Regions from separate parts of the Kocuria sp. CCUG 69068 genome, predicted to be linked through region 2. Evidence: riboswitches for the same ligand, from Rfam matches in the RefSeq annotation. Region 2 holds a riboswitch; each other region holds the start of a gene.
What was found. A riboswitch is a leader RNA that binds a small molecule or an ion and turns the genes downstream of it on or off. The one in region 2 is predicted to bind S-adenosylmethionine.
Positions count from the first base shown of each region.

Region 1 (3,263 bases), on a different contig from region 2:
CGGGGTCGACTGGATGCCCACGTGGTGCTCGTGCGGGTCGTAGCCGCTGTGCCACTCGCCGCGGAAGATCGCCATGACCTGCATCGGGTCCACGCCCTTGGTCATGACCGCCACGGTGTCCCGGTAGGTGGGGAACAGCCAGTCGCCCTCCTCGAGGCACAGGGCGGCCGCCACCTGGCAGGCCTCCTGGCCGTGGCTGGACGGGTAGACGGCCATCCGGCCCTGGCGGACCAGCGCGGAGTTCTGGTCGTTGACCCGCCGCCCGACCACCAGCTTCTCGTAGGCGCCCAGCAGGACGTCCGGGGCCGGCAGCGGGTACTCGTGGCCGGGGCCGGTGCCCTGCTCCTCGGGGGCGAGCAGCCGCCCGCTCGGGTCGACCATGCGGATCTCGCCGCGGGCCGGGAGCATGTACTGCTCCGGTGTGATGCCGAAGCTCTGGGAGGCCCGGAGGATCGGGTCCTCGGGGGTCTCGACGGTCTGGCTCATGGTGTCCCCTCGGTCGGTCCCCGGTGCGGCCGCGGTCCGGGGAGGGCAGGAAGGTGGTGCGGCTCTGTCTCCCCAGTATGGGAACCGGGCATGGTTCGTATCCACAGAGCGGGGAAAATGCAGAAGTCTGAGACGGACAGTGCACCGCGCGTGGACGAAATGTTCTAGTGTGGCGTGGAGCACACGCATTCGTCCGTCACGTTCCGGGCCCCGCGCCCTACCCGCCCCGAAGGAGCCCGCCGTGCCCTCGACCCCCGTGCCGCTGGACGAGACCGACCGGAAGATCCTCGCGGAGCTGTCCCGGGACGCGAGGCAGTCCGTGACGGCGATCGCCGCGGCCGTGCACGTCTCCCGCGCCCACGCCTACGCCCGGATCAACCGGCTCCGGGACGAGGGGGTGATCCTGCGCTTCAGCACCGTGATCGACCCGGTCCGGGCGGGCCTGCAGGCCTCCGCGTACGTGACGCTCAAGCTCCAGCAGAACACCTGGCGGGAGCTGTGCGCCCAGCTCCAGGCGATCCCCGCCGTGCACCACATCGCCCTGGTGGGCGGGAACTTCGACGTCATGCTCCTCGTGCGGGCCGTGGACACCGTGCACCTGCGGCAGGTGATCTTCGAGCACGTCCAGCAGCTGCCCGGCGTGGTGGACACCCAGACGTTCCTGATCTTCGAGGACATCGACACCCGGGCCTGACGTGCCGGCCCCGCGCCGGGCCCGGCGCGCACGGCCGGCGTCACGAACCGTCACGGTCGTCATCTTCCGACGCGGAGGGACACCCACTACCTCTGCGCATAGTGTTGTTCCAGCTTCACGAGACGTGATCGCCAAGCTCCGACTTGGTCACGCACCAACCCCATGCTCATTGGGTGGTTCGGATGAGGAAGCGGCCTGCATCTTCCGCGGCGTGCCCACCGGGCCCGCGCGGATGACCGGTGCGGGTAAGAGCAAGGCACAGGAGCAGCGCCATGTCCATCCCCGTGACCGACCACGACCTCGCGACCCGGCAGATCCACGCCGGCACCCACGACCAGGTCGTCCAGCGCACCCTGACGGTGCCGATCTACCAGACCGCGGCCTTCGAGTTCCCGGACTACGAGGCGGCCCGGCAGATGTTCGCCCAGACTCGGGCAGGCTTCACCTACACGCGCACCGGCAACCCCACGGTGGCCGTGCTCGAGCAGCGGATCAGCGACCTCGAGGGCGGCGCGGGTGCCGTGGCGACCGGCTCGGGCCAGTCCGCCGTGGCCGTGGCGCTGCTGGCCCTGCTCGGCCAGGGCGCCGGGAAGCACCTCGTGGCCTCCGAGAAGCTCTACGGGGGCACGGTGGACCTGCTCACCGACTCCTTCGCGGACTACGGCATCGAGGTCTCCTTCGTGGACCCCACCGCCCCGGGGGCGTGGGCCGCGGCCGTGCGCCCCGACACCCGCGCGTTCCTGCTCGAGTCCATCGGCAACCCGCTGGCCACCCTCCCGGACCTGCCCGGGATCGCCGACGTCGCCCGGACCGCCGGCGTGCCCGTCGTCGTCGACAACACCCTCGCGTCCCCGGCCCTGTACCGGCCGCTGGAGAAGGGCGCGGACATCGTGGTGCACTCGGCCACCAAGTTCCTGGGCGGGCACGGCAACGCGCTCGCCGGGGCGGTCGTGGACGGCGGGACCTTCGACTGGTCCGCCCGGCCGGACAAGTGGCCGCAGTTCACCCAGGCCCGCGCCCGCTGGGGCGGACTCAGCCTCGTCGACAAGTGCGCCGCCGCCAGCCCCTACCTGCACCTGGTCCGGGCGAAGTACGTGCACGACCTCGGCACCACGCTCTCCCCGTTCAACGCCAGCCAGATCCTGCAGGGCACCGAGACCCTCGACCTGCGCTTGGCCCGCCACACGGCCTCGGCGCTGGCGGTGGCCGAGTTCCTGGCCGGGCACCCCGCCGTCGCCCGCGTCCACCACCCCGGCGTGCCCGGGGACCCCGGCGCCGGGATCGCGGCCCGGGACTTCCCGCGCGGGACCGGCTCCGTGTTCTCCTTCGACCTCGCCGCCCCGGACGGCGCCGTGGGCCCGTTCATCGACGCGCTCCGGCTGTTCAAGCTGGTCGCCAACATCGGGGACACCCGCAGCCTCGTGGCCCACCCGGCGGCCATGACCCACTGCCGCCTGACCCCCGAGCAGCGCCGGGCCGGCGGGATCGCCGAGACCACGATCCGGCTCTCGATCGGCCTCGAGTCCCCCCAGGACCTCGTGGCCGACCTCGGCCAGGCCCTCGACACCGTCGTCACCGCCGTCCAGACCACCCGGAAGTGAGCCCCGCCATGACGTCCCCCACCGAGACCCGCACCCGCCACCGGGGCTTCACGACCACCGCCGTCCACGCCGGCCAGGAGCCCGACCCGCTGACCGGGGCGGTCATCCCGCCGATCTACCAGACCTCCACGTTCGCCCAGGACGGGATCAACGTGCTGCGCGCCGGGCACGAGTACAGCCGCGGCTCCAACCCCACCCGCAGCGGCTTCGAGGAGCAGCTCGCGGCCCTGGAGCGCGGCGAGCGGGGGTTCGCGTTCGCCTCGGGGATCGCGGCAGAGGACGCCCTGCTGCGCGCCGTGCTGCGCCCGGGCGACCACATCGTGCTCGGCGCCGACGGCTACGGCGGCACCAACCGGCTGATCACCCGGGTCCTCGCCCCGTGGGACATCGGGCACACGCCCGTGGAGATCACGGACCTCGACGCCGTCCGGGCGGCCGTGCGCCCCGGCGCCACGAAGGTGCTGTGGCTCGAGACGCCGTCC
Region 1 is NZ_PDDL01000076.1:2,161-5,423, forward strand. Features, by position in the region: gene CRM73_RS13590 (thiamine pyrophosphate-dependent enzyme) at 1-486, opposite strand, end outside; gene CRM73_RS13595 (Lrp/AsnC family transcriptional regulator) at 728-1,180, shown strand; SAM riboswitch class IV at 1,294-1,415, shown strand; gene CRM73_RS13600 (aminotransferase class I/II-fold pyridoxal phosphate-dependent enzyme) at 1,453-2,781, shown strand; gene CRM73_RS13605 (cystathionine gamma-synthase) at 2,790-3,263, shown strand, end outside.
Region 1: linked by a shared signal. The riboswitch ahead of CRM73_RS13600 (aminotransferase class I/II-fold pyridoxal phosphate-dependent enzyme) and the one ahead of CRM73_RS04490 (MetQ/NlpA family ABC transporter substrate-binding protein) in region 2 are both predicted to bind S-adenosylmethionine.

Region 2 (3,263 bases):
TCGTGCACGGGCCCGACGCCGCGTCCGCGGTCGCCGCCCACCCCGACGCCGACCTCGTGCTCAACGGGATCACCGGCTCCATCGGGCTCGCCCCCACGCTGGCGGCGCTGCGGGCCGGGCACCGGCTCGCCCTGGCGAACAAGGAGTCTTTGATCGCCGGCGGCGCCCTGGTCAAGGCCGCCGCCGCGGCCACCGGGGACCCGGACGCCCTGATCCCCGTGGACTCCGAGCACTCCGCGCTGGCGCAGGCGCTGCGCGGCGGCACCGCCGCGGAGGTGGACCGGCTCGTGCTGACGGCCTCCGGCGGGCCCTTCCGCGGCCGGTCCCGGGCGGAGCTCGAGACGGTCACGCCCCGGGACGCGCTGCGCCACCCGACGTGGGACATGGGCCTGATGGTGACGACCAACTCGGCGACCATGGTGAACAAGGCCCTCGAGGTGCTCGAGGCCCACCTGCTCTTCGACGTCCCCCTCGAGCGCATCGACGTGGTGGTCCACCCCCAGTCGGTCGTGCACTCCATGGTCCAGTTCGTGGACGGCTCCACCCTCGCCCAGGCCTCGCCCCCGGACATGCGCCTGCCCATCGCCCTCGGTCTGGCCTGGCCGCACCGGGTGCCCGGGGCCGCCCTGCCGTGCGACTGGACGCGCGCCACGGAGTGGACCTTCGAGCCCCTCGACCCGGTGGCATTCCCCGCCGTCGAGCTCCTCAAGGCGGCGGGGGAGCGGGGCGGGACCTTCCCCGCCGTGTTCAACGCGGCCAACGAGGAGGCGGTGCACGCCTTCCACGACGGCCGGATCCGGTTCCCCGCCATCGTGGACACGGTCGAGGCGGTGCTGGGCGAGCACGACGACGCAGGCCCGCTGGAGCTCGAGGCCGTGCTGGCGGCCGAGCGCTGGGCCCGCGGGCGGGCCCGCGAGGTCCTCGCCCGCTGACCGGGCCGGGCCCGGCCCCGCCGCACGTGCTAGTCTGTCTGGCGGATGACGAGTCCCAGCGTGCAGCCCTGGCTTGCTGGGCGGCAACCCTCTCCCGTAGTGGGGTGCCCCAGGTGAACCATCCGGCACCGGCCGACGACGGCCGGCGGCAAGTACGGTCCGACCGCGCACGCGCCCTCCGGCGCGCCCTCGACCGTGGCCGCCGGACCCGTTGGCCCCGGTGGAGACCTCCGACACCCCGGACCCACGGAAAGGCACCACATGCGATCGCAGCGCCTCCCCTTCCTCGCCCTGGCCACGACCCTCGGCCTCGCCCTCACCGCCTGCGGCGGCTCCGCCGGGGAGTCCTCCGGCGAGGGCGTGCTGGCCGACGACAAGGTCACCATCGGCGTGGTGGGCACCGACCCGACCCACGACGCCCTCCAGCGGGTGGCCGAGGAGCAGGGCATCACCGTCGAGTACGTCGACTTCTCCGACTACAACCAGCCGAACCCCGCCACCGAGTCCGGTGACGTGGAGATGACCTGGTTCCAGCACGTCCCGTTCCTCGCCGACTACAACAACGCGGCCGGCGGCTCCATCACCCCGATCGGCTCGACCTCGATCTATCCGCTGGGCCTGTACTCCAACCAGTACGACTCCGTGGAGCAGTTCCAGGAGGGCGACGAGATCGCGGTGCCCAACGACGCCGTGAACCTCTCCCGGGCCCTGCTCGTGCTCGAGGCCGCAGGTCTCGTGGAGCTGAGCAGCGACACCCTCATCCCCACCGAGCTCGACGTCGACACCGAGGCCTCCACGGTGCGGGTCACCCCGGTCTCCGCGGAGCAGACGGTGCTCTCGCTCGACTCGGTGGCCGGCTCGGTCATCAACAACGACTTCCTCTCGCGGGCCGACATCGACCCGCAGTCCGCGCTCGCCCAGGACGACCCCGAGTCCGAGGGCTCCCGCGCCTACGTCAACCTCTTCACCACCACGGAGGAGCTCGCCGACGACGAGACCCTCCGGCAGGTCGCGGACCTCTACCACGAGCAGGCCGTGCTCGACGCCGAGATGGAGGAGACCAAGGACACCGCCGTGCCGCTGCAGCTGGAGCCGGAGGAGCTCCAGGAGCTGACCGCGCGCTACCAGCAGGAGCTGAAGGACCAGGAGCAGTGAGCGCGGCGGTCCCCGCCGGGCCGCCCGCACCCGGGCGCCCGGACGAGGTGCTCGTCTCCTTCCGCAACGTCTCCAAGACCTTCCGCACCGGCTCGGGGCGGGCGGCGCGCGAGGTGCTCGCGGTCGACGACGTCACCCTCGACGTCCGCCGCGGCGAGATCTTCGGCGTGATCGGCTACTCCGGGGCGGGCAAGTCCACCCTCGTGCGCCTGATCAACGGGCTCGAGCCCGTGTCCTCGGGCTCCCTGACCGTGGAGGGCTTCGAGGTGGCCGGCCGGCGCGAGACCGAGCTGGCGCCCGTGCGGCAGGAGATCGGGATGATCTTCCAGCAGTTCAACCTCTTCACCTCCCGCACCGTCGCCGGCAACGTCGAGTACCCGCTCAAGCGGGCCGGCTGGCCGAAGGAGAAGCGCCGGGCGCGGGTGGCCGAGCTGCTCGAGTTCGTGGGTCTCGCCGCCCGCGCCGGCAACTACCCGGAGCAGCTCTCCGGCGGGCAGAAGCAGCGCGTGGGCATCGCCCGCGCCCTGGCGACCAGCCCGAAGCTGCTCCTGGCCGACGAGTCGACGAGCGCCCTCGACCCGGAGACCACCCAGGAGGTGCTGCAGGTGCTGCAGCGGGTCAACCGGGAGCTCGGGATCACGATCGTGATCATCACCCACGAGATGGACGTGGTCCGCGCGATCGCCGACCGCGTGGCCGTGATGCAGGACGGGAAGGTCGTGGAGCACGGCTCCACCGTGGACATCTTCGCCCGGCCCCGCACCGAGACCGCCCGCCGCTTCGTCTCCTCCGTCCTGCACTCGGTGCCCGACGCCCGTGAGGTCGAGCGGCTGCGCCGCGCCCACCGGGGGCGCCTGGTGATCGTGGACGTCGGCGACGGCGTGGACATCGGCGGGGTGCTCTCGGACGGCGCTGCCCGCGGGGTCCGCTTCACCATCGCCTACGGCGGGATCAGCGTGCTCCAGGAGCAGTCGTTCGGGTCCCTGACCTTCGAGCTGACCGGTGCGGACGCGGCCGTGCAGGCCGTGGTCGACGAGATGTCCCGCATCACGACCCTGAGAGAGGTGGCCGCGTGAACGACTGGTCCGTCCTGGGACCCGAGCTGCTGTCCGCGCTCGGGGAGACCCTCTACATGGTGGCGGTCACGCTGCTGCTCGCCGGCCTGCTCGGTCTGCT
Region 2 is NZ_PDDL01000013.1:46,455-49,717, forward strand. Features, by position in the region: gene dxr (1-deoxy-D-xylulose-5-phosphate reductoisomerase) at 1-932, shown strand, start outside; SAM riboswitch class IV at 977-1,093, shown strand; gene CRM73_RS04490 (MetQ/NlpA family ABC transporter substrate-binding protein) at 1,194-2,087, shown strand; gene CRM73_RS04495 (methionine ABC transporter ATP-binding protein) at 2,084-3,163, shown strand; gene CRM73_RS04500 (methionine ABC transporter permease) at 3,220-3,263, shown strand, end outside.

Region 3 (3,263 bases), on a different contig from region 2:
CGCAGGCCGATCGTCACCAGCACCGGGCGGCGGTGGTGGACCAGCAGCTCCCGCAGGGGGGCCTTGGCCACGTTCCCCGAGGCCCGGTGCTCCAGGAACTCCGGGGCGTCGGCCACGCCGAGGCGGATCCACAGGCCCACCGCCACGAGCAGGGCCGAGAGCAGGAAGGGGATGCGCCAGCCGTAGGCGGCGAACTGCTCCTCGCTCATGACGTTCTGCACGATGAAGAACGCGCCGGTGGCCAGCAGCATGCCGGCGGAGGAGCCGATCTGGGTGAAGGACCCGAAGAACCCGCGGTGGCGGGCCGGTGAGTGCTCCACGCTCAGCAGCGCGGAGCCGCCCCACTCGGCACCGGCGGACAGGCCCTGGAGGATGCGCAGGACCACGAGGCCGACGACGGCCCACCAGCCGATCACCTCATAGGTGGGCAGCAGGCCGATCAGGGTGGAGGCCACGCCCATGAGCAGCAGCGAGGCCACCAGCAGGGCCTTGCGGCCGATCCGGTCCCCCAGGTGCCCGGCGATGATCCCGCCCAAGGGTCGGGCGATCACCCCGACCGCGAGCGTGGCGAAGGACGCCACGATGCCGCCGAGCTCGGTGGCCATGGGGAAGAACTGGACGTTGAAGACGAGTGCGGCGGCGGTGCCGTAGAGGTAGAAGTCGTACCACTCGATGGTGGTCCCGGCGAAGGCCGAGGCCAGGACGCGCTTCTTGCCGTGGACGATGCTGCTGCGGCCCGGGGCGGCCGTGGTCGTGGTGCTCATGCGTCAGGCTCCTGGGGTTCGGTCGGCGTCGGCCGTGACATCGGTCGTGGCGCCGGTCTTCGCGTCGCCGATGGCGTTCAGGCCCTCCGGCAGGGTGCCGTTGATGAGGTAGTCGCCGAGGGCTCGGGCGCGGAAGGCGATCGGGTTGTGGGTGGCCACGGTCTGGGCGTTGCGCCAGTGCCGGTCCAGGCCCTTGGCCGTGGACGTGGCGGAGGCGCCCACGGTGAGGAACAGGTCCTGGGCCGCGCCGAGCGCCAGCTCCGGCACGGTGACCTGGGCGTGCTCCACGGCGATCTCGGACTCGTGCAGCGCCGCCGGGAGGGCCCCGGTGAAGTCCGGCCGGTCGGCGCCGGCCGCTGCGGCGGCGGCGATCCCGGCGTCCAGGGTGCGGGCGGCGTGCAGGACGGTGGCCTCGGCGGCGAAGGCCTTGGCGGAGATCCGCCCGGTGGCCTCCTGGATCAGCGGGTCGTCGCGGAACGGCAGGCCGAGCCCGGTGTTGAAGGTCCGCCGGCGTCCGGCGATGGTCTCCACCGCGTCCCTCCGGGCCGCCCGCGCGATGCCGGCCAGCACGGCCAGCAGCACGAGCTGGAAGAAGGCGGCCTCGTGGACGGCCTCCGCGCTGCCGGCGGTGCGGTCCAGCACGGCGTCCTCCGGGACACGCACCCGGTCGAAGACCGCGGTGCCGGTGCCGGTGAGCTTCTGCCCGAAGCCGTCCCAGTCGTCCTCGAGCGTCACACCCTCGGCGTCCGTGGCGACGACGGCGAAGCGGCGCCCGTCGCGGCCGTCCAGGGCGGCCGAGACGCGGGTGTAGTCGCAGAAGACGGAGCCGGTGGCGTAGAACTTCCGGCCGGTGAGCTCCCAGCCCTCGGGGGTCCGGCTGAGCACGGTGTTCAGGGTGCCCAGCGCGTTGCCGCCCTTCTCCGTGGAGGCGTTGCCCACGGTGGCCCCGGCCAGCACCCGCGGGTACCAGACCTCCTGGAGCTCCCGGGGCAGGAAGCGCAGGGACTCCACGAAGCCGTGGTGGGAGCGGTAGAGGTGGGCGATATTGGAGTCGGCCTCGGCCAGGTCGACCAGCAGCCGGGTGAAGTCTTCGAGGCTGACCCCGGGGCCGCCGTGGGCCGCCGGGACGCGCAGGGCACCGAACCCGGCCCGGTCCAGCCGGCCGACCTCCGCGTAGGGCAGCGCGCGCCGGAGGTCCCGGTCCAGGGCGCCGGCGGCGATCTCCGCGAACAGCGGCCGGAAGTGCTCCCGCAGCCCGGCGTAGTCCCCGGGCAGGCCGGCGGCGAGGTCCGTGCCGGCGCGGGGATGGGCGGTGGTCTCCTCGACCGTGCTCGGGGTCATGCGGGGGTCCTCTCGGTCGCACCGAGGATTGCCGGTCGGCCGGTCGCGCCGGGGGCGGGCCCGGTGGCGGCAGCGCCGGAGGCTGACGTCACGGACCGACTGCAGATCCGGGATCTCCATCGGTTCTGGCATTAGCACCCTGACCCCGGTGGAGGGCGGGTTGCTGCGGCGTCGTCGAGCCAGATCTCTCAGCCGCTCTGAATGGGGCGCTTGCCATGGCATCAGACCGCCCGGTCCGGGACCAACCGGATGACGGGCGCACGTCATGGAATGTCACGACGGCGTCACAGAAGGTCACGTCCTCCGCGGTGGTGTAGCGGTGTGCCGCAGGAGACCGGATCAGTAGACCGGCTGGTCCGGGTCCACCTGTGCCGCCCAGGCGAGCACCCCGCCCTCGAGGTGGCGGACCCGCTCCTCCCGCCCGGCGTAGAAGGAGCGCAGCGCGGCGAGCGCGGTCGCGGAGCGGGCCCCGGCCTTGCAGTGCAGCACGAGGTCCGTGCCACGGGCCTCCGGGGGCAGGGCGTCCGCGCCGCGGTCGAGGATCTCCTGCAGCGGGACGGGCACGGCGCCGTCGATGGCCACGAGCTCCCGCTCCCAGTCCTCGCGCACGTCCACCAGGGCGAAGGACGCCTCCCCGCGCTCCCGGCGCTCGAGCAGCCGGGCCAGCTCGGCCGCCCCGACGGTCTCGGAGGCGTCCGCGCCGGGCAGCGCGCAGACCGCGGCGGGCCGGGCCACCGCGGTGACCGGGGCGGCGTCGGGATCCGGGGTGAGCCGCATCTCGCGCCAGGTCATCGCCAGCGCGTCGTGCAGCAGCACCCGCCCGAGCAGGGGCTCCCCGGTGCCGGTGACGAGCTTGACGGCCTCGGTGACCATGACCGCGCCGACGGTGGCGGGGAGCATGCCGAAGACCCCGCCCTCGGCGCAGCTGGGCACCTCGCCGTCCGGCGGGGCCTCGGGGTAGAGGTCCCGGTAGGTGGGCCCGTGCCCGGCCCAGAAGACGCTGACCTGCCCCTCGAAGCGCAGGATGGAGCCCCACACGCAAGGCGTGCCGGTCAGGGCGGCGGCGTCGCTGACCACGTAGCGGGTCGCGAAGTTGTCGGCGCCGTCCAGGACCAGGTCGTACCCGCCGAGGATGTCCACGGCGTTGTCCGCGTCCAG
Region 3 is NZ_PDDL01000016.1:47,909-51,171, forward strand. Features, by position in the region: gene CRM73_RS05265 (MFS transporter) at 1-764, opposite strand, end outside; gene CRM73_RS05270 (acyl-CoA dehydrogenase family protein) at 768-2,105, opposite strand; SAM riboswitch class I at 2,219-2,313, opposite strand; gene moeB (molybdopterin-synthase adenylyltransferase MoeB) at 2,445-3,263, opposite strand, start outside.
Region 3: linked by a shared signal. The riboswitch ahead of CRM73_RS05270 (acyl-CoA dehydrogenase family protein) and the one ahead of CRM73_RS04490 (MetQ/NlpA family ABC transporter substrate-binding protein) in region 2 are both predicted to bind S-adenosylmethionine.